DNA from 3 places in the Rossellomorea sp. RS05 genome. Region 1 is predicted to be linked to each of the others. Evidence: riboswitches for the same ligand, from Rfam matches in the RefSeq annotation. Region 1 holds a riboswitch; each other region holds the start of a gene.
The links. A riboswitch is a leader RNA that binds a small molecule or an ion and turns the genes downstream of it on or off. The one in region 1 is predicted to bind lysine.
Positions count from the first base shown of each region.

Region 1 (7,071 bases):
GGAAGTACTTCAATAGACGTGAACGGACTCTTCCGGCGGATCGCACGTACCGTTTCAGCAAATACCTGGGAACCTCCGTCTTTCAGATCATCACGAGCAACAGCGGTAACAACCACGTGCTTCAGGTTCATGAGCTGAACGGAATCCGCAACGCGTTCCGGTTCTGCCAGATCAAGTTCATTTGGAAGGCCTGTTTTGACCGCACAGAAGCGGCAGGCACGCGTACATACGTCACCAAGGATCATGAATGTAGCCGTACGGCGTGTTCCCCAGCATTCATGGATATTCGGGCAGCGGGCTTCCTCACATACTGTGTGAAGATTCTTTTCCCTCATCATTTTCTTAAGACCCATATAATTATCATTCGTATTCAGCTTAATCTTAAGCCAATCCGGTTTTCTGATATGTTCTTCTTTCTTGCTCATCCTCCACATCTCCCATCCTAAATAGTTGACTTAGGCAAAGAGTGAAACGCAAATACAGCTCGTTCATCTTATGTAAAAAAGCCATCATCAATAAGTCTCTTTTGTCACTTTATCATACTAAAAATGCGAAAACAAGCATACGGACCACGATTACCATTTATTGATGTTAATGAAAATGCATTCTGGAAACAAACTAAAAACAGATAGAAATCCTAGGAGGGTTGCCCTTGTTGAAAAAGGTGATTTTCGTTGTTCTCATGTTCTTCTTCATTGTCATCCATCCGGTTCAACTGACCGTCGCAAAGGAAATGTCAGAAGAACAGATCCATAACAAAAGGATGGAGCTTTTCAAAAAAAATGAAGCCCTCACCCAGATTCCCTGGTATTATATGGCGGCCATCGATCAATACGAGAGAAGTTTACGCTTCTCACGGCAGGACCGGGAAAAACCCACCTCGCCGATCTCCATTCACATCAGCCCTGAAACATGGACCGGCGCCCTCAATCCCAACCGGGAAGATGCCAATCCATTGACCATCTCCCTATTCGACGGGTTCGGTCGCGATGGAGACCTTGACGGGAAAGCCAGCCTGCTGAGCGATGAAGATCGCCTTGCATCCCTTTCCCACTTCATTCTTCGCTATGGGATCGATCACGATAATGTGAAGCTTGCTCTATGGGAGTATTATAAGCGCGATAAGACTGTCAGCATCATCATGGGGAAAGCACTGGTGTACAAGAAGTTCGACACGATCCATCTGAACGCGAAAGCATTCCCGCTCCCCCAGAGGTATAACTACAGCTACCGGAATACATGGGGTGATGCCAGGGGTTGGGGCGGTAAGCGAATGCATGAAGGCACAGACCTGTTTGCCGATTATGGGGTCCCGGTCCGATCGACTTCATACGGCATCGTTGAAATGAAAGGATGGAATCGATACGGGGGGTGGCGTATCGGAATTCGTGATATCAATAATACGTATCATTACTTCGCACACCTCAACGGATTCGCCAAGGATCTGCACATCGGGCAAGTGGTTCAACCAGGCACCCTCATTGGTGGAGTCGGCAGTTCAGGGTACGGTCCTCCAGGAACGGCAGGAAAATTCCCTCCTCATCTTCACTACGGGATGTATAAGGATAATGGCATCACCGAATGGTCGTTTGATCCATATCCCCATCTTAAAATGTGGGAGAGGCAAGACAGAAATAAGAAGGAATAAAAAAAGCAGACAATCGCATCTAACATGCATTGTCTGCTTTTGCATTACGCTTGTTTCTGCTTCTTTGATTTCACAACGGCATTCACTATGCTCGCAATGAGACCGCCCCAGATAATCACCATTCCGATGGTCATACTGATAATCGCACTCGTACCCATTAGCTGACCTCCTTATAGCTGTCCACATTCGCTTTGGAATGCCAACGTTTCACGGCGATGATGAAACCGAAGATTAGGGCAAACCCTGCTACTGCCCAGCCTCCAAAGTTAATGAAGTAATCAGGGTAGCCTTCGTAGTTGCCATTCGGGGTATCAAATTGCTTCATAAGATTCATCTTGAACAGACCGAACATCATGAAGCCAAGTACGATCGGGGTAATGACTCCAAGGCAGATTTTCCACCAAAGCCCCAAACGGATATCAGACACATTGTCGGCGTGAGCCTGTAACGGATTCAACTGTCTGAGGAACCAGACTACGACAATGACTTCGACCAACCCTACGAAAGCGACTCCGAATTGGTTGATAAAGTAATCCGCCACATCGAGGAAGAGAAGCCCCCCTTGTGTTGCAAATAGAATAGAAAGGACAGCTGATAAACCGCCACCGAAAAGAACTGCCTTATTACGGGAAATCCCAAACTTTTCGGAAACTGCTGCAATATATGTTTCCGAAATAGAGATGAGAGAGGTCAGTCCCGCAAGTACCAAGGAAACGAAGAATAGGATTCCGAAAAAGGCATTGAATGCTGGGAACGAATTGATAATTTCAGGGAATACGACAAAGGCAAGGCCTACTCCGCCTGCAACGACCTCATCGATTGAAAGTCCCTGTGACTGAGCCATGAAGCCAAGTGCTGCAAAAACCCCGATACCGGCGAGCAATTCGAATCCGGAGTTACCGAAACCGGTAATGAATGCACTGTTGGTGATGTCTGCTTTCTTAGGAAGGTAACTTGAGTAGGTTACCATGATTGCAAACGCAATAGAAAGACTAAAGAAAATCTGTCCATAGGCTGCTACCCACACACCAGGATCAGCAATCAGGCTGAAGTCCGGTTTGAAGAAGGCATCAAGACCCGTAAGCGCTCCGGGAAGCGTGACAGCACGGATGACAATAAGCAGGAAGATCACGACAAGCAATGGAATAAAGATCTTGTTGGCAACCTCGATCCCTTTTTTCACTCCCCTGAAAAGGATTCCCAGGGTAACTGCCCATACAATAAGGAGTGGAATGAATACTCCCGGTACGATACTCCCGGTTTGACCAGGATCCACGGTAAGTTTCAAGTAGTCATTGAAAAGGAAGCTTTCCGTATTGCTCCCCCAGCTTTGGTTGACTGAAAAAACGCTATAAGATAAGGCCCATGCAATGATGACGGAATAATAGGTAGAGATGATGAAAGCGATGGCCACCTGCCACCAGCCCAACCACTCGACTTTTTTGTTCATCCGGAAGTAAGACAGTGGTGCTGATCCACGGTACTTATGGCCGATGCTGAATTCCATTATTAGAAGCGGAATTCCTGCCGTTAATAAGGCGAAAAGATACGGAATGAAAAACGCCCCTCCACCATTTTCATATGCAACCGCCGGGAATCTCCAAATATTACCCAATCCGATTGCCGACCCGACAGCAGCCATAATAAAGCCTGCCCTAGAGCCGAATTGACTACGATTCTCCATACTGGTCCCCCTAATCCCCCTCCAAATCCACTGAAGAATTTGAAATGTTTTTATTTTCTGATATTTAATTCTTCACTAGTATAGCCAGTTCTAGGACAATTGTCAAAGAGATTTTTGATCACCTGGTCCTATATCTACCAAGAGAGGGACTTATTGATCATTACATAAAAACATGGACCTGTGACAGGTCCATGTTAAGTATAAAAACTATTATTATGAAGCGGTGTCCGCCTCCCCTTCATTCTTCCTGCCTAAGGCAAGTGCTGCAGCTACAGTCAGGACAATTACCGTCAATAACGCAATCCACGTATTCTCGGTGAATCCAAGGACTAGATACCCGACTCCGGCCACAGATGCCGCAATGAGGGCATATGGCAACTGTGTAAGCACGTGATCGATATGGTTGCTTCCGGCACCGGTAGAGGACAGGATCGTTGTATCTGAAATCGGTGAACAGTGATCACCAAAAACAGATCCCGCGAGAACCGCCGCCATTGAAGGAAGCAATATGGTTATATCGGTGTTGGCGGCAATTTCACCTGCAATCGGGAGCAATAGTCCAAAGGATCCCCATGATGTTCCGGTTGAAAATGCCATAAAGCCTGCAACGACAAATAAAATGAAAGGCAGGGCCTGGACGGGAATGTTCGACTGCTGAACAAGTCCTGCCAGGTACTTTCCGGTTTCCAATTCCCCGATCAAGGTCACGATGGTCCAAGCAAAGAAGAGGATGTACACAGCTGGAAGCATGGCTTTCACACCTTCTGCGATGCCTTTCCCAACTGCACTGCCTTCAATTCCATTCAGTCTCATCTGTCTGTATACAAATAAGAGGGATACAATAAACCCTATAATACCTCCAAGGATAAGCGAAAGAGTGACATCGGTATTTTCAAACACTTTCAGAAGGTCGAAAGTTCCCACAGCTGAATAGCCTGTCCAAAGCATGGCTCCAACTGTCCCAAGAACAAGTGCAACAATCGGCCAAACAAGATCCCCTACTGTTCCCTGTTTGGAAACAGGTAATTCATTTTTCAATTCTCCTGGAATTTCCTTTTGAGGATCATAGAGCTCACCAGTCGTGATTGCTTTCATTTCGTGCTCACGCATTTTTCCAAAGTCGATTCCTTTTACCGCAATCAACAGAACAAATAAGATTGTTGCCCATACGTATAGGTTCATTGGAATCACCTGAAGGAATGCAGAAAATGCTGTGTATTGGGTCACACCGTGTGTAGCAAGAATCGACCCCATAATCCCGATGATGTAAGCTCCCCAGCTGGATACAGGTGAAACCACACAGATTGGTGCCGAAGTAGAGTCGATGATATAGGCAAGTTTTGCCCTCGATATGTTATTACGGTCTGTGACCGGTCTTGCTACCTGTCCCACCGCAAGGGCATTGAAGTAATCATCGATAAAGATGATGATTCCGAGCACGGCAGCCAAGAGCTGGCCACCCCTGCGGGTCTTCACGCGCTTGATTGCCCATTCACCGAATGCACGGCTGCCTCCTGTAATATTAATAAAAGCCGTGATGATTCCTAGCAAGAGGAGAAAGAGAATGATATAGATATTTCCTTTATTCAACTCTCCATCTGCGTATAAATTTCCGATAAAACCGTCCCAGACCAGGGAAAGTGTCTCCATGGGAGAAAACTTTGCAATGAGTAGGGCAGACGACACGATCCCCACTCCTAAGGACAATAGTACCCTCCGCGTCAGTACGACCATCAAGATGGCCAAGAGTGGCGGAATTAATGAATAAATGGTGTTTTCCATAACTTCCTCCTATGAATTGATAGGGGGGAATGCTGAAACATGACAGAAGGCAAACAAAAAAGGCAATGATAGAGATACTATCATTACCTTGGCAGTAACGTAAGTGCTCCATCACGATCTGTAGCTCCCCATTATAGAGTACCTCTATAATGACAGTGTCATCCTTTTTCAAGATGACCCCAGCACCCATGCATTCGACATACATGGCTACTTCGGCAAAAGTTCCCTTTCATCTGTTCTCTCAGTTGTCATCCTCAAACAGCTTACTAATGAACCCTGCGCCTCTACCCCATCGGATTGATGATGTGGTTGCTTATAAAATTTTCTATACAACTATATCAGACTGCCGGGTCTATGACAATGGATATTCCCCAATGGAAATATTTTAAACCTTTCACGCAAAAAAGACCCCCACTAGTGAGAGGTCATGTACGGGAAGGAATCCCGACTTCAAAATCCGGATCAAAGCCTGTGATGATCACATCAAATTCCTTGCTTAAATCGATTTCATAAGGGGATTCCAGCCGTTCTCCCCCTTCTTCGACGATCCGGACAACAGGGCGGTCGGTCACCCCTTGATTCTGCTCGGCCACGATGGCTTTCCGATCATCATTCAGCTCGATGATCATTCCATTCGGATAGATGGCCACGGAGCGCCTGAAGGCTTCGATGACCTCCCTGTCGAACAAGGTCCCCGCTCCTGCATAAAGGATCTCGAGGGCCTGATGGGGAAGCATGGCATCCCGGTATACCCGATTGGAGGTCATGGCATCAAAGACGTCAGCGACCGCGATGATCTTGGCGAATGGATGGATATCTTCTTCCTTGATCCCCCGGGGATACCCGGATCCGTCTAATCTCTCATGATGCTGATACGCACAGTGCGCTACCAGGATGGATACTGAATGGAGGCCGCGGAGAATTTCGAATCCCCTCTCGGAGTGAAGTTTGATTTCAGCAAATTCCGCTTCCGTCAGTCTGCCCGGCTTCATGAGGATTTCCTCAGATATGCACATCTTGCCGATATCATGAAGAATCGCTCCCACCCCGAGCTGTTCCAGCTGCTTTTGGGGAAGATTCAGCTTGAGGCCGATCGAAAGGGTATAAAGTGTCACATTGAACGAATGATGGAAGATATAAGAATCATAGGAGAAGACATCTGTCAGGATCGTCAGAAGGTCATTGTTCTCCTTGACTTCCTGCAGGACGACTCCGATGATGCCAGTCATTTGCCTGGCACTCTCCTCAAACAGCACGCTTTTCGGGATGCCCGATTGCTTGACCTGACTGAATGCCTTCTCGATGCTTTTGATCGTCTCCTGTCTCACTTTCTTTGAAACGGTCTCTTTGACCTCAATTCCATGGGAAAGAGAATCTTCGATATAAACATATTGAATATTCAACTCTAACAGCCGCTGAATCATGCGATCCGTGAGCGGCACGCGATCATGAATCAGCATCTTTCCTCTCATGTTATAGACCGGTGAACCTAGAACCATGCCGGACCTGATGGACCTTGTAGAAATGAGCATCATACTAATCTCCTATATATCCCCTTCATTTTTCGACAAAATTTACTAATATGTCCATTATAAAGGAAACCTGTAATTCTGCAAGGTATAATTACCTATTGCAGGGGATTATTCATAGAAGAATGGCAAACAGGTTCCATCAGTTCTTCATTTTGCCTAGTTTCCACCCAAGCACATCCCGTAAGAACTCAGGCATGAAATAATTCTTGGGTTTTGTTTTTAGAGAAGGAAAGAAGTGACCGAATGTAAACATATCAGGCAGAGCCACCTTGTAGCTCTCATGTGGGTCAAGACGTGCTCCCCCCACCAACGGATCACCTTCAGTAAAGCTGATATTGGTGTAGACGAATTGCCCAAGCACCTTGCCCCTGAATCCCAGCCCTTTCACTTCAAGGGCTGGCCATGATTCATTAAGGGTAAGCGTG
Region 1 covers NZ_JBDKWY010000009.1:42,511-49,581, reverse strand. Annotated here, with positions in the region: gene lipA (lipoyl synthase) at 1-425, opposite strand, end outside; gene ABJ225_RS18860 (M23 family metallopeptidase) at 656-1,648, shown strand; gene ABJ225_RS18855 (methionine/alanine import family NSS transporter small subunit) at 1,693-1,806, opposite strand; gene ABJ225_RS18850 (sodium-dependent transporter) at 1,806-3,332, opposite strand; gene ABJ225_RS18845 (Na+/H+ antiporter NhaC family protein) at 3,546-5,114, opposite strand; lysine riboswitch at 5,228-5,409, opposite strand; gene ABJ225_RS18840 (HD-GYP domain-containing protein) at 5,540-6,646, opposite strand; gene ABJ225_RS18835 (bifunctional metallophosphatase/5'-nucleotidase) at 6,786-7,071, opposite strand, start outside.

Region 2 (7,071 bases), on a different contig from region 1:
GCGATCTTCGTCTGCCTCGGCATCCTGTTTACATCCCTACCCAAAAAGAAACCAATGAAAGGGTGATAGCTGTGTATACAATCGGTCAAACCTCTGAGAAAACGGGATTCTCCCGGGATACGCTGCGCTATTACGAAAAAGTCGGGCTCATCCCGCCACCGTCAAGGCTCGAAAACGGGAGACGGGTCTATACCGATGACGACATCGAGACGCTTCTTCTCCTATCAAGCCTGAAGTCCACGGGTCTATCCATTGAAGAGATGACCGATATCGTGAAGGCGAGAAAGATTGCCTTACCCAACAGGGAGAAAAAGAACGATGAATACCGTAACTCCGTACAGAAGAAAATTGCGATCCTTCATAAACACATCCACGTCATGGAACTGCAAAAGCAGGAAATCGAGAAGATCATCCAGGCTAGCGAGGAAAAGATCAGATACTATGAAGGATTGATTCAGTAATTCCTCTCCCACCAACTCAGGTTAATAATGGAAAATTAGCAAAATAGCCTGATAGGATTAGAAGGAATCATGGAAGAAGTGGTAGAATGAATGGAGATAGACCATCCCGCACTCGAAACCAGAGTGAGGACATGGAGAGGAGAGACTGAACCTGTGACAAAGAAAAAAAGTGAATCCCTGGAATGGATCAAGGCACTGGCCATCGCCATCATCCTGGTGGTCATCGCACGTTCCTTCCTTATCACCCCGATTGTGGTTGAAGGTGCATCCATGAATACGACCCTTCAGGATAAAGACCGGATGATCGTAACGAAAATCGGGGATCCGAAGCGATTCGATATCGTTGTGTTCCACGCCAATGAGCAGCAGGATTACATCAAGCGCGTCATCGGGCTACCCGGTGATACGATCGAATTTAAAAATGACACCCTTTATGTCAACGGCAAGGCCTATGATGAACCCTACCTCGACGACCAAAAAGTATCCAGAGCAGGCGACCTGACCGAACCGTTCAAGCTGGAAGATACGGCAGTCGGCCAAAAAACCGTCCCGGAAGGCACCGTCTTCGTCATGGGGGACAACCGCCAGAACAGCGAAGATAGCCGCATGATCGGAGCCATCCCCATGGATCAGATCGTGGGAAAAACGAATTTGATCTACTATCCGTTTAAGGATTTTAAGATTATTCATAACTGATGAGGAGCGCCGGGATTCAAACCCCTGCGCTTCTTTCAAATTTTTTTGAAGATTCCTGTTCATTTCCATTCAGGAAAGCGGAGGATTTGATTTTCCACAAGCAACAAAAAATCCGAACCCCCTGCACTAATAGGGGAATTCGGATTTTTCCGTTGATTTTTTTAATCAGCTGAGTTGTTTCAATGTTCGCTTCAAGAACGCCCTTGTCCGATCCTGCTTTGGATGGTTGAAGATCTGTTCCGGCGGGCCTTCTTCGGCGATGACGCCTTTGTCCATGAAGACGACGCGGTCGGATACTTCCTTGGCGAATTCCATTTCGTGCGTCACGATGAGCATGGTGAGGCCGGATCCGGCTAGCTCCTTCATGACTCTTAACACTTCACCGACCATCTCAGGGTCGAGTGCCGATGTCGGTTCATCAAAGAGCATGACATCGGGCTCCATGGAAAGGGCGCGCGCGATGGCGACACGCTGCTTCTGGCCCCCTGAGAGCTGTTTCGGGCTGGCGTTGACATATTGGCTCATGCCAACGACGTCCAAGTATTTCAAAGCGACCTTTTCCGCTTCTTCTTTGGAGCGCTTCAGCACCTTGACCTGGCCGACGACGCAGTTCTTCAAGACGTTGTGGTTGTTGAACAGGTTGAACTGCTGGAATACCATGCCCAGGTTTTGGCGGTATGCGAAGATATCATGCTTGCTGTCGAGGATGTTCTCCCCGTTGTAAATGATCTGGCCGCCGCTCGGTTTTTCCAACAGATTGATGCAGCGGAGAAGGGTGGATTTACCGGAACCGGAGGAACCGATGATGCTCACCACTTCCCCTTTTTTCACTGAAAAGTCGATGTCCTTGAGCACTTCATGGGTGCCGAAGGATTTGTTCAAATGCTGGATGTCTATGACGTTTTCCACAGGGCTTCCTCCTTCTCCTTATTTGGCTTTCGCATCTACCATTGTATAGCTGTCCGGTCCGTCGAGTTTCTTCTCGAAGTGACGGAGGATCTTGGTCACGGCGAATGTCATGACGAAGTAGATCATACATGCGACAAAGAATGATTCGAAGTAACGGAAGTTGTTCCCTGCCACGGATTTGGTCAGGAAGTACAGCTCCGATACGGAGATGACATTCAGGACGGATGTATCTTTGATGTTGATGATAAAATGATTCCCCGTTGCCGGAAGAATATTACGGACGACCTGAGGCATGACAACGTTCCACATCGTCTGCACATGGTTCATCCCGATGGCCTGAGCAGCCTCGAATTGTCCTTTGTCGATGGAGATTATTCCACCGCGGACGATCTCAGCCATATAAGCACCCGTATTGATGGAGACGACGATGAAAGCCGCCACCATGACGTTCATATCAAATCCGAAGGCCATGGCCGAACCGTAATAGATGACCATTGCCTGTACAATCATCGGCGTGCCCCGGAAAAATTCGATGTAGATGGATAATACGATGTTCACGACTTTGAGGATGACCTTCTTCGGTCCGCGTTCAGGGACTGGGATGGTCCGGATGACACCTGCCAACAGGCCGATGGCGGCACCGATCACGGTACCGACAAAGGCGATCAACAGGGTCACACCCGCTCCTCGCAAGAACATGGCCCAGTTGTCTGTAATAATTCTGATGATCCATTCTAAGCTCATTGTTCTCCTCCTTCTTCATAGTGCCTGACCGGCAACATGATTATTGTTCTGCAGGCTGGTTCTTGATGGCCTGGTCCATGATTTCTGTACGTTCGTCTTCTGAGATATCTTTCAGAGCCTTGTTGATGGCTTCTCGTAAGTCGCTACCTTTTTCGACTCCGACAGCAACGGCTGTATCATCTTCTTTCGTTTTAAACCCGTCCTCGAACTCGACCATGGAGAATGCGTCATTAGCCGATGAAGCGCTGACGGCTTCAGGTCGTTCCGAAACATATCCATCAATGATACCTGATTGAAGAGCGACCCTCATGGCCGGGAAGTTGTCCATGGCTGTTTCTTTGGATACGCCTTTGATTTGATCGATCACAGAGTAGTGGAAGGTGTTCAGCTGAGCTGTCACTTTTGCCCCTTTAAAGTCCTGAATTGATTTTGCGCCTTCATATTTGCCACCTTTTTTCACTACCATCACAAGGTCGGATTTGTAATAGTTATCAGAGAAGTCGATTGCTTCTTTACGTTCAGCCGTTGGTGACATCCCAGCTACGATAGCGTCGATCTTACCTGAGTTGAGAGCAGGAACGAGTCCGTCCCACTCTGTTTTCACGACAACCAGTTCTTTGCCCATTTTATCTGCCAGCTTTTTCGCCATTTCCACGTCATACCCGCCGGCATATTCTTTGCTTCCTTTGATTTTAACCGCCCCATTGGCGTCCGTTTTCTGTGACCAGTTGAAAGGTGCATAACCTGCTTCAAGGCCTACAGTGAAGGTGTCTTTGTCTGCCGAACCTGAAGCGCCGCTTTTCCCGCAACCTGCAAGTAAAACCAGTGCCGATACCAATAATAGTGCAAAGATCGAAGCTCTTTTTTTCATCTTCTTCAGTCCCCCTATTTTTTGTAAATGCTTTTGGACAAACAAAAAACGGCCTGAGATCAACTCAGGCCGTAGTATACGAAGTCACCCATAAGTCCTCTCTATTCCCCAATGAGATAGCACAACTCAATAAACCGGGACGTTTATTGAGACAGTCCTGCAGCTCTTAACTACAGACCCAGCACATGATACCGAGAATATCATCTGCTTCGGCGACATTTCCTTCTCCCCAGCATCGACGCTTCTCGAGCTCCGCTGAAGACTGTTAAATATCGCACCTCTACCTCACTATACATAGCGAGGTCTTATTAAATTTCTCTAACAGTTTACAACTAAACCAGGAAACTGTCAATCCATTGAACTAGTCATTTTCCCGATTACCAAAGATTACACCCGTTTCCAGATCGACAGACACTCATAAAGTCCCAGGTTTGATATACTATACTCAGACCATTTTTCAGTAAGGAGAGTGCCGGCATGGAAATCTATGTCGATTCCACCATCATCACAGCCCTGCTGTTCATCGGCTTCTTGTTCACTCTGATCATGATCGGATCGTATGGATACACTCACAAGCGGGATTTGACCTTGAATATGTTCTTCCTGGCCAAATGCTGCCAGATCCTGGCGGTATCCCTGATGGTGTTCAGGGGAGATATCCCTGATGTCTTGTCGATATGGTTGGCCAACATAGTCCTTTATGCAGGTACCTCTTTGGAAGTTGCAGTGCTAGTGAATCTTCAGGGTTATTTACGTCCTAAGATGAGGCTCATCTATATATATGTGACAACCGCCGGAATTATGGGCTTTTCCATTTTATTTATCTTTTACAACACGGAGTCTGACCGCATCGCCTACTATTCGTTCTTGACGGCCATTCTTCTTCTGCCTGTTTGTCTGGTTGGTTTCAAGAGTTCATCCCTTTTGATGAAGGTGGTCAGTCTCCTCTATGGAGTTGGTGTCATCTTCTCCATCGTCCGGGGGATGGCGGCCTTCTTCGTCCCAATCCAATCCTTTACCCTTTACAATCCCGGAGTCCTTCAATTGGTTGTCCTGCTTTCTTTTTATGTTTTATCGAATTTGATGAATCTTGCCTTCCTTCTACTGATGAAGGAGAAGGTCGACCGGGAGCTCGTCGTCCTTGCCAACTATGATGATTTGACCGGTGCCCTTAACCGCAGATCATTTACTCAGCATGCGGAACACATCCTTCGCCAATCTGCAAAGAAACAGGCTGTTGTTTCTTATCTCCTTCTGGATGTCGACCATTTCAAAACCATTAATGACACCCATGGGCATGTAGCAGGGGACCAGGTCCTTCGCGATTTGAGCCAAACCATTCAGGGTATGTTGGATAAAGGCGATCTGTATGGTCGCTATGGAGGTGATGAGTTCGGGATCCTGCTTTCAGAAAAGAATGAAGAGGAGGCTGACCGGTTTGCCGCGGGTCTATGCAATACATTGAATCGCGGAAAACCCGGCTCCGTACCGTTCCATATCAGCATGGGGATTTTGACCGTCAGACCAACGGACAACATGAAGATGGAGGCCCTATACGCAGCATGCGACACGGCTTTATATGAAGCAAAAAGCAATGGGCGTAACGGCTTCCAGCGTGCATCAAGATCAATCTAGTGGCATCGGCAGGACGGTTTCGTTACAATAGAAAAATCTGAACCAAAGGAGTGGTACCATGCAATCGATTAAAGGAAAAGTAGCGTTGATCACAGGAGCAGGTCGCGGTATCGGCCGCGCGACGGCGGAAGCCTTCGCCAAAGAAGGGGTCCACGTAGGACTTGTGGGACGCACTATTGAGAACCTCGAGAAAGCAGCAGACGAATTGAAGCAGTATGATGTCAATGTGTCCTTTGCGGCTGCTGACGTAGCAGATCTAGATGGCATCACAAAAGCAGTGGAATCGATCCGAGCTGAACTCGGTCCCATTGATATCCTCGTAAACAATGCAGGAATCTCGAAATTCGGCGGCTTCATGGAGCTCACACCGGATGAATGGACGAACATCATCGATGTCAACGTCAAAGGCGTATACTATACGACACGCGCCGTGCTTCCGGAAATGATCGAGCGCAACACCGGCGATATCATCAATATCTCCTCTACAGCAGGTCAAAAAGGGGCACCGGTCACAAGCGCATACTCTGCTTCCAAAGCGGCCGTCATCGGGTTGAGCGAATCCCTCATGATGGAAGTACGCAAAAAGAATATCCGCGTGACGACCCTGACACCTAGCACCGTAGCGACCGATATGGCCGTGGACTTGAAGCTGACTGACGGAAACCCGGATAAGGTCATGCAGGCAGAAGACATGGCGGACCTCATGGTGGCTCAGCTCAAACTCCACCCCCGCGTGGTACTGAAGCATGCCGGACTGTGGTCGAATAACCCATAATCGCACTCCCATAGACAAGCAGGACCCGTCGAGCAAAATGGCGGGTCCTTTTTCTATATAACCCCTCAACAACCTTCGATCACCCAACGCTTCCAACAAGAGGATCACCGCTGAGCAACTACCAGCATCCAGGGGAAAAACTCGGTAAGAAAGACATCACAGCCGTTGATAAAGAAGCACTCGAAAAAGCCATGCGACAGCATCGGAATCCAGGAAACAGGTGGCGTCGACTATGTATCCGGCCCTCCTTCCAATGAAGGACCACAGCATAAGAATCAGTAAACAGAAGAAAATCCGAACGATGATTCTAAATCGTTCGGATTTTATCTCTCTATTACCATTGGTATGCATGACTCTATCTCGTTACCGACAGCAGTAATGATTCAAGGGTTTGTTGCAAGCAAGCATTCTCAATCATCCTGTACTGATTTTCAAAGTCATTTTGTTTTGGGAATATGCGGATTCCCAGATTATACAATCGTATCATTAGAAATCCGATGCCGTGTAATGCTAAAATATAAAGGGTCATCCCGTATAAAACCCTTCGATTTAGGCAAAATCAGAAGATGGGGAGATTTTTTCACCGGAAGTGCCACTTTTCCTTTGACAAATAACCCAATGTATATAATAATGAGTATTGAATTAGAATTATTACAATTAACTAAGGAGGAATTTCGATATGTCATTAATCGGAACTGAAGTTCTACCATTTACTGCACAGGCTTACCACAAAGGTGATTTCGTAGAGGTCACTGAAGAAAACTTCAAAGGTAAATGGAGCGTAGTCTGCTTCTACCCTGCAGATTTCACATTCGTATGCCCTACTGAACTTGGCGACCTTCAAGATCAATATGCTACGCTTAAAGATTTAGGCGTTGAAGTATACTCCGTTTCTACAGATACACATTTCACTCATAAAGCATGGCATGACCATTCAGATACAATCAACAAAATCGAGTACGTGATGATTGGTGACCCTT
Region 2 covers NZ_JBDKWY010000007.1:168,120-175,190, forward strand. Annotated here, with positions in the region: gene ABJ225_RS17105 (DMT family transporter) at 1-66, shown strand, start outside; gene ABJ225_RS17110 (MerR family transcriptional regulator) at 72-461, shown strand; gene lepB (signal peptidase I) at 615-1,157, shown strand; gene ABJ225_RS17120 (amino acid ABC transporter ATP-binding protein) at 1,323-2,066, opposite strand; gene ABJ225_RS17125 (amino acid ABC transporter permease) at 2,085-2,810, opposite strand; gene ABJ225_RS17130 (transporter substrate-binding domain-containing protein) at 2,851-3,681, opposite strand; lysine riboswitch at 3,791-3,972, opposite strand; gene ABJ225_RS17135 (GGDEF domain-containing protein) at 4,159-5,316, shown strand; gene ABJ225_RS17140 (3-ketoacyl-ACP reductase) at 5,375-6,091, shown strand; gene ahpC (alkyl hydroperoxide reductase subunit C) at 6,771-7,071, shown strand, end outside.
Region 2: linked by a shared signal. The riboswitch ahead of ABJ225_RS17130 (transporter substrate-binding domain-containing protein) and the one ahead of ABJ225_RS18845 (Na+/H+ antiporter NhaC family protein) in region 1 are both predicted to bind lysine.

Region 3 (7,071 bases), on a different contig from region 1:
GGATGCGCATTGAAGAGGCGTACTTGAGATAGGGGAGCAGGACCGATGAAGTCCGACTTGCTGTTAACATTCGGGCAAGCTTCAAGGCAAACACCGCATGTCATACATTTTGAAAGTTCATATGCCCACTGGCGCTTTTTCTCTGGCATACGCGGTCCAGGTCCAAGATCGTACGTACCGTCGATCGGGATCCAGGCTTTCACTTTCTTCAGGCTGTCGAACATCCTGCTGCGGTCCACCTGCAGGTCGCGGACGACCGGGAAGGTGCGCATAGGCTCAAGACGGATCGGCTGCTCGAGCTGATCGATCAGGGCCGTACAGGATTGTCTCGGTTTCCCGTTGATGACCATGGAGCAGGCTCCACATACTTCCTCAAGGCAGTTCATATCCCAGTTGATCGGTGTCGTGCCTTCCCCTTTCGCATTGACCGGGTTACGACGGATCTCCATCAAAGCGGAGATCACGTTCATATTCGGGCGATAATCAAGGGAGAATTCTTCTTGATAAGGGGCGGCATCCGGGCCTTCCTGACGGGTGATGACAAAACGGATCTTTTTCTCAGCCATTAGTTAGAACCCCCTTTTTTCTTAGAATAATCACGTTTACGCGGTTGGATCAACGATGTATCCACTTCTTCGTAATGGAATTCCGGCGCATTGGCGGAAGCATTGAACTTCGCCATGGTCGTCTTGAGGAAATCCTCATCATTACGGTCAGGGAATTCCGGCTTGTAGTGGGCACCGCGGCTTTCATTCCGGTTCAGTGCACCGATGGTGATGACGCGTGCAAGCTGTAGCATGTTCCAAAGCTGACGCGTGAACATGGCACCCTGATTGCTCCACTTCGCCGTGTCATTGATATTGATTTTTTTATAGCGCTCCATGAGCTCTACAATCTTCTTATCGGTTTCCACAAGCTTGTCATTGTGACGGACCACGGTCACGTTATCTGTCATCCACTCGCCAAGCTCTTTGTGGATCACGTACGCGTTTTCGGTTCCGTCCATGCTCATGATCTCGTTCCATTTCTCTTGCTCCTGTTTCACATGGCGCTCGAATACGGATGCAGGTACGGTTTCGACTGAGCTTTCAAGCCCATCGATGTACTTGATTGCATTCGGGCCGGCCACCATACCGCCATAGATCGCGGAAAGGAGGGAGTTGGCTCCAAGTCGGTTCCCACCATGCTGGGAGTAATCACACTCACCGGCAGCGAACAGTCCAGGGATATTCGTCATCTGATCGTAATCGACCCACAGGCCGCCCATTGAATAGTGGACCGCAGGGAAGATCTTCATCGGCACTTTGCGTGGATCATCACCCATGAACTTCTCATAGATTTCGATGATGCCGCCGAGCTTGATGTCTAGTTCCTTGGAATCCTTATGGGAAAGATCAAGATACACCATGTTCTCCCCGTTGATGCCGAGCTTCTGGTTCACGCACACGTCGAAGATTTCACGCGTTGCGATATCACGCGGTACGAGGTTTCCGTAAGCCGGGTATTTCTCTTCGAGGAAGTACCAAGGCTTTCCGTCTTTGTACGTCCAGACGCGTCCGCCTTCCCCACGTGCCGATTCACTCATGAGGCGCAGCTTATCGTCCCCTGGAATTGCTGTCGGATGGATCTGGATGAACTCACCGTTCGCATAATACGCACCCTGCTGATACACGATGGAAGCAGCGGATCCTGTATTGATGACGGAGTTCGTTGATTTTCCGAAGATGATACCGGGTCCTCCCGTTGCCATGATGACGGCATCGGCCGGGAATGACTGGATCTCCATCGTTTGAAGGTTCTGGGCGACGATTCCGCGTGCCTTCCCTTCGTCATCGATGATGACACCGAGGAATTCCCATCCTTCATATTTATTCACGAGCCCTGCCACTTCATGGCGGCGAACCTGCTCGTCCAATGCGTACAATAACTGTTGACCGGTTGTCGCACCGGCAAACGCAGTACGGTGATGCTGTGTTCCACCAAAGCGGCGGAAGTCAAGCAAGCCTTCCGGTGTCCGGTTGAACATGACGCCCATACGGTCCAAAAGGTGGATGATGCCTGGTGCTGCTTCGGTCATGGCCTTGACTGGCGGCTGATTTGCAAGGAAGTCACCTCCATAGACCGTATCATCGAAATGTTCCCAAGGAGAATCCCCTTCTCCTTTTGTATTGACCGCTCCGTTTATGCCACCCTGTGCGCAAACGGAATGGGAGCGTTTAACTGGCACCAATGAAAATAGATCGACCGGTGCGCCTTTTTCTGCTGCTTTGATGGTGGCCATCAGACCGGCTAAGCCACCACCGACTACGATGATTTTCCCTTTACTCATCGTCCTTCACTCCTTTTCCTACCAAACTTCAGAGCACTTGCATGATCTATTGAATGTGTTCCTTATACGATAAAAGCAAAGATGGCGCGCATACCCACGATGGAAAGCGCAAGGAAGATCCCGATTGTCACGTATGTAGCGATGCGCTGCGAACGCGGTGTGACCGTGATTCCCCAGCTGACGCAGAATGACCATAGGCCATTGGCGAAGTGGAAGATCGTAGACAGGACACCCAGCACGTAGAATGCGACCATGAACGGGTTGGAGAATATCCCCTCCATCATTTGGAAGTTCACTGTCGCGCCGAAGAATGCAGCGACACGTGTCTGCCAGATATGCCATGTGACGAAGATGAACGTGATGACGCCGGATACACGTTGAAGAAGGAACATCCAGTTACGGAAGAATCCGAATCTGCTGGCGTTATTCTTGGACGTGAACGCAATGTAGATTCCATAGATCGCATGGAAATACAATGGAAGGAAAATGATGAAGATCTCCAGGAAATAGCGGAAAGGTAGACTTTCCATGAAATGTGCTGCCTGGTTGAACGATTCTTCCCCGCCAGTGGCAAAATGGTTCACCACTAAATGTTGCGTTAAGAATAATCCAACCGGAATCACACCTAGTAATGAATGAAGCCTGCGAAAATTAAACTCTCGATTTCCAGCCATGATTTACCCCCCTTAATCATAAAATATGAATCTTCCAACTAATCTCCGCATAAAAATTAGATTTTTATTCATATTTTATATTGTAACAATTATGTGACACATCCATTTTACTCCCATGGAGTGACAGCGTCAAGAAAACGTATACATAAATTCGACAATATCGGAAAAATAATTTAGTCCCGTATTTGTCACAAAATCGTAAGAAAATTCAATCAAAACAAACAGGATTTGTTATAGCGCCAAAATATCCCATGCCCACTTTTTTTCGAGTATGGGATGATTAATTTCCCTCTCATGTATATAATAGTTTTATAGAAAGAGGGGATATATTTGGAACAGAAAAAAGAAGAAGTCGTAGAGTCCCAGTCCGTTCCCGTCTTCGGATATGAACTGATACGCGATCTGCTGCTACCCGATATCCTCGGGAAACACACACCCGATATTCTGTACTGGGGCGGTAAACAGCTTGCAAGGAAATTCCCCCTTCCATCCAATGATGAACTGATTTCATTCTTCCGTGAAGCCGGATGGGGAGATCTCGCCATCGTTGAGCAGAAGAAGAACGAAATCACGTTCGAACTCAGCGGGGAATTCGTCAAGCGCCGCAATTCATTGAAATCGGATGCCTCCTTCAAATTGGAAACGGGCTTTCTTGCCGAATTTGTCCAAATGCAGTACAAATTCGTCACCGAAGCGACTGATGAACTACATAAGCGAAACCAGACCGTCAAGATCACGGCCGTCTGGGATGACAAAGACAGGGTCGAATGACCACAGAAGGCAGGCCCGCTCCCATGAGGAGCGGGCCTGCTTTTTGATGATCACAGGGTGATTTCTTCTACTTTCACTTCATCAAGATGGAAAGAGGAATGCAGCACCTGTGCCGCTTTATTCATAAGATCTTCATCCACGACGACGGAGACTTTGATTTCAGATGTACTCACCATCTTGATGGTGATCCCGTTATCTGCCAGTACTTCGAACATCTCTGCTGCGACACCCGGATTCGAGATCATGCCTGAGCCGACGATGGATACCTTCGACAGTCCCCCTTCATATTCCACATGAGTGAAGCCAAGGGATTCTTTATGCTGTTCGAGGACCTCGAGGGTCTCTTCAAGATCATGTCCTTTGATGGAGAACGACAGATTGGTCGTATTCTGTTCTGTTTGACTTTGAATGATGATATCGACATTCAGGTGATGCTCCGCCAATGTGGTGAAGATCGAAGATAGCCCCTTCAACGCATTATTCAGACCGAAGACCGTCACCCTTGTGATTTCATTCTCGAACGCTACGCCGCGTACAACTAGATTTTGTTCCATGCTTGCTTCCTCCTCAATATAAGTACCTTCGATCCTCTCGATGCTTGAACGGACTTCCAATGGAATCTGATAGTTTTTGGCAAATTCCACGGCCCTCGGATGGAGGACGCCCGCCCCAAGATTGGCAAGCTCCAGCATTTCGTCATAGGAGATGCTGGAAAGCTTCCTTGCTCCTTTTATATAACGGGGGTCGGATGTGTAGACCCCGTCTACGTCTGTGTAAATGTCACAGCGTTCCGCCTTCAGGGCTGCTGCGATGGCGACGGCCGTCGTATCGGATCCGCCGCGGCCAAGGGTGGTGATCTCACCTGATGCAGTCATTCCCTGGAATCCGGCCACGATGACGACCTTCCCCTCATTCAGATGGGATGCCAATTTTTCCGTGTGGATATTGGTGATCCTGGCATTGCTGTGGATGGATTCCGTCTCGATCCCGGCCTGCCAGCCCGTAAATGAAATCGCGTCCTGGCCGACCTGGATGAGGGCCATCGTCAAGAGTGAGATGGTCACCTGCTCTCCTGTAGACAGAAGCATATCCATTTCACGTTTGCTCGGCTGGGAGCAGATTTCCTTTGCCATGCCTACAAGGGCATCCGTCGTTTTTCCCATTGCGGAAACGACGACGACGACGTCATTCCCCTTTTCCTTCTCTTCCACCACACGTGAAGCCACATGCTGAATCCGTTCCACTGATCCCACCGAAGTTCCGCCAAATTTCTGAACGATTATACCCAATGCTTCTCCCTCTTTCTTCTTGATTGGATGCGGAGCACCCTGATGGATTAGAGCTACTATCTGATTCCGGCTTTTGGCATCCCCATGCCGGGGACACCGTCATGCAGCAGGTATAAAAAAAAGCAATGAGACGAAGCATCTCATTGCTTTTTGAACACTGCATACGAACAAAAAAGGTTCAGTCGGCATTGTGAGATAGCTCTCCAAGATGAATCATCTTGACAATCCTGCATCTATTAAATGCAGAACCAGCGCAGCCGATATGAGTGCGGCTCCACTTCGGCGGTCCTCCCCTTTCCAGTCACATCGCCAGGGCTCATACCCTTCCGTGAACTGTACTATTGAAGTCCGCACCTCTATCACCACTTAAAAAGTGATAATGTTTTTAATTTTTGTTCATTATAGCACAATCATTTTTGGGTATCAACATCCTTTTCCCCATTATCATGAAGTTTTTCATGAAGTTCCATGGCGACTCGCTCCGGGATCCCAAGTTCCCTGAACTCTTGCAAGGTTGCTTCTTTCATCCGTTTCATCGATCCAAAATGCTTCAACAGCTGTTTTTTACGCTTCGGACCGATTCCGTCGATATCATCCAGCATGGATTGGAACGCACTTTTCCCCCTGAGCTGGCGATGGAAGGTGATGGCGAACCGGTGGACTTCATCCTGTATGCGCTGAAGCAAATAAAATTCCTGACTCCGTTTCTCTAATGGGATGATCTGGAGGGGATTCCCGTACAGCAGTTCCGAGGTCTGATGCTTGTCGTCCTTTGCCAAACCGCCCAGAGGCACATCGAGACCCAATTCGTTCTCCAACACTTCCCGGGCCGCTTCGATCTGCCCCTTTCCTCCATCGATGACAATCAGGTCGGGGAGGGGCAGTCCTTCCTTCAGCACCCTTGCATACCTTCTCCGGATCACTTCCCTCATGGATTCATAATCATCCGGTCCGGTGACGGTCTTGATTTTGTACTTTCGGTACTCCTTCTTTGCGGGCTTCCCGTCTAGGAACACGATCATGGCCGAGACGGGATCCGATCCCTGGATATTGGAGTTATCGAACGCCTCGATACGGAACGGCGTATAAATGCCCATCTGTTCCCCGAGTCTTTCCACCGCTTTGATCGTACGGTCTTCATCCCGTTCGATCAGGGCGAACTTCTCGTTCAATGCCTGCTTGGCATTTTTCTCAGCAAGGCGCACCAGTTCCTTCTTCTTTCCGCGCTTCGGTTGGACGGTCCTCACGTCAAGGAGTTTCTCCACGAGTTCCACATCGATTCCTTCCGGGAGGAAAATCTCCTTCGGTTTGAAGTGATTGGACTTGGAATAAAACTGTCCGATGAACGTCAGGAACTCATCCTCCGGTTCATTATAGATCGGGAACAGGGAAACATCCCGTTCGATGAGCTTCCCTTGCCGTACGAAGAATACCTGGACGCACATCCAGCCTTTGTCGATGCCGTAGCCGAACACATCGCGATCGGTGAAGTCCGTCATGGTCATCTTTTGTTTTTCCATCGTTGCCTCGATATGCTGGATCTGATCACGGAATTCCATGGCACGCTCGAATTCCATCTTTTCAGATGCTTCCTGCATCTTTACGGAGAGCTGCTCCTTGATTTCCTTATACCCGCCATTCAGGAAACGGGCGATTTCATCCGTCATCTCGCGGTAGGTTTCATTATTCACTTCCTTGATACACGGTGCCAGGCATTGTCCCATATGGTAGTATAGGCATGCACGGTCCGGCAGCGTGGTACATTTCCGAAGTGGATACAGACGGTCGAGAAGTTTTTTCGTTTCGTTCGCGGCTCCAGCGTTCGGATACGGACCGAAGTACCGTCCCTTGCCGCGCTGTACCTTGCGGGTGGTAATGAGCCTAGGGTGACGCTCGTTGGTCAGCTTGATGAACGGATAGCTTTTATCATCTTTGAGCATGACGTTGTATTTCGGGTCATACTTCTTGATGAGGTTCATTTCGAGCACGAGTGCTTCAAGGTCTGATG
Region 3 covers NZ_JBDKWY010000003.1:148,401-155,471, forward strand. Annotated here, with positions in the region: gene sdhB (succinate dehydrogenase iron-sulfur subunit) at 1-566, opposite strand, end outside; gene sdhA (succinate dehydrogenase flavoprotein subunit) at 566-2,329, opposite strand; gene ABJ225_RS10630 (succinate dehydrogenase cytochrome b558 subunit) at 2,392-3,003, opposite strand; gene ABJ225_RS10635 (YslB family protein) at 3,334-3,774, shown strand; gene ABJ225_RS10640 (aspartate kinase) at 3,825-5,063, opposite strand; lysine riboswitch at 5,252-5,430, opposite strand; gene uvrC (excinuclease ABC subunit UvrC) at 5,474-7,071, opposite strand, start outside.
Region 3: linked by a shared signal. The riboswitch ahead of ABJ225_RS10640 (aspartate kinase) and the one ahead of ABJ225_RS18845 (Na+/H+ antiporter NhaC family protein) in region 1 are both predicted to bind lysine.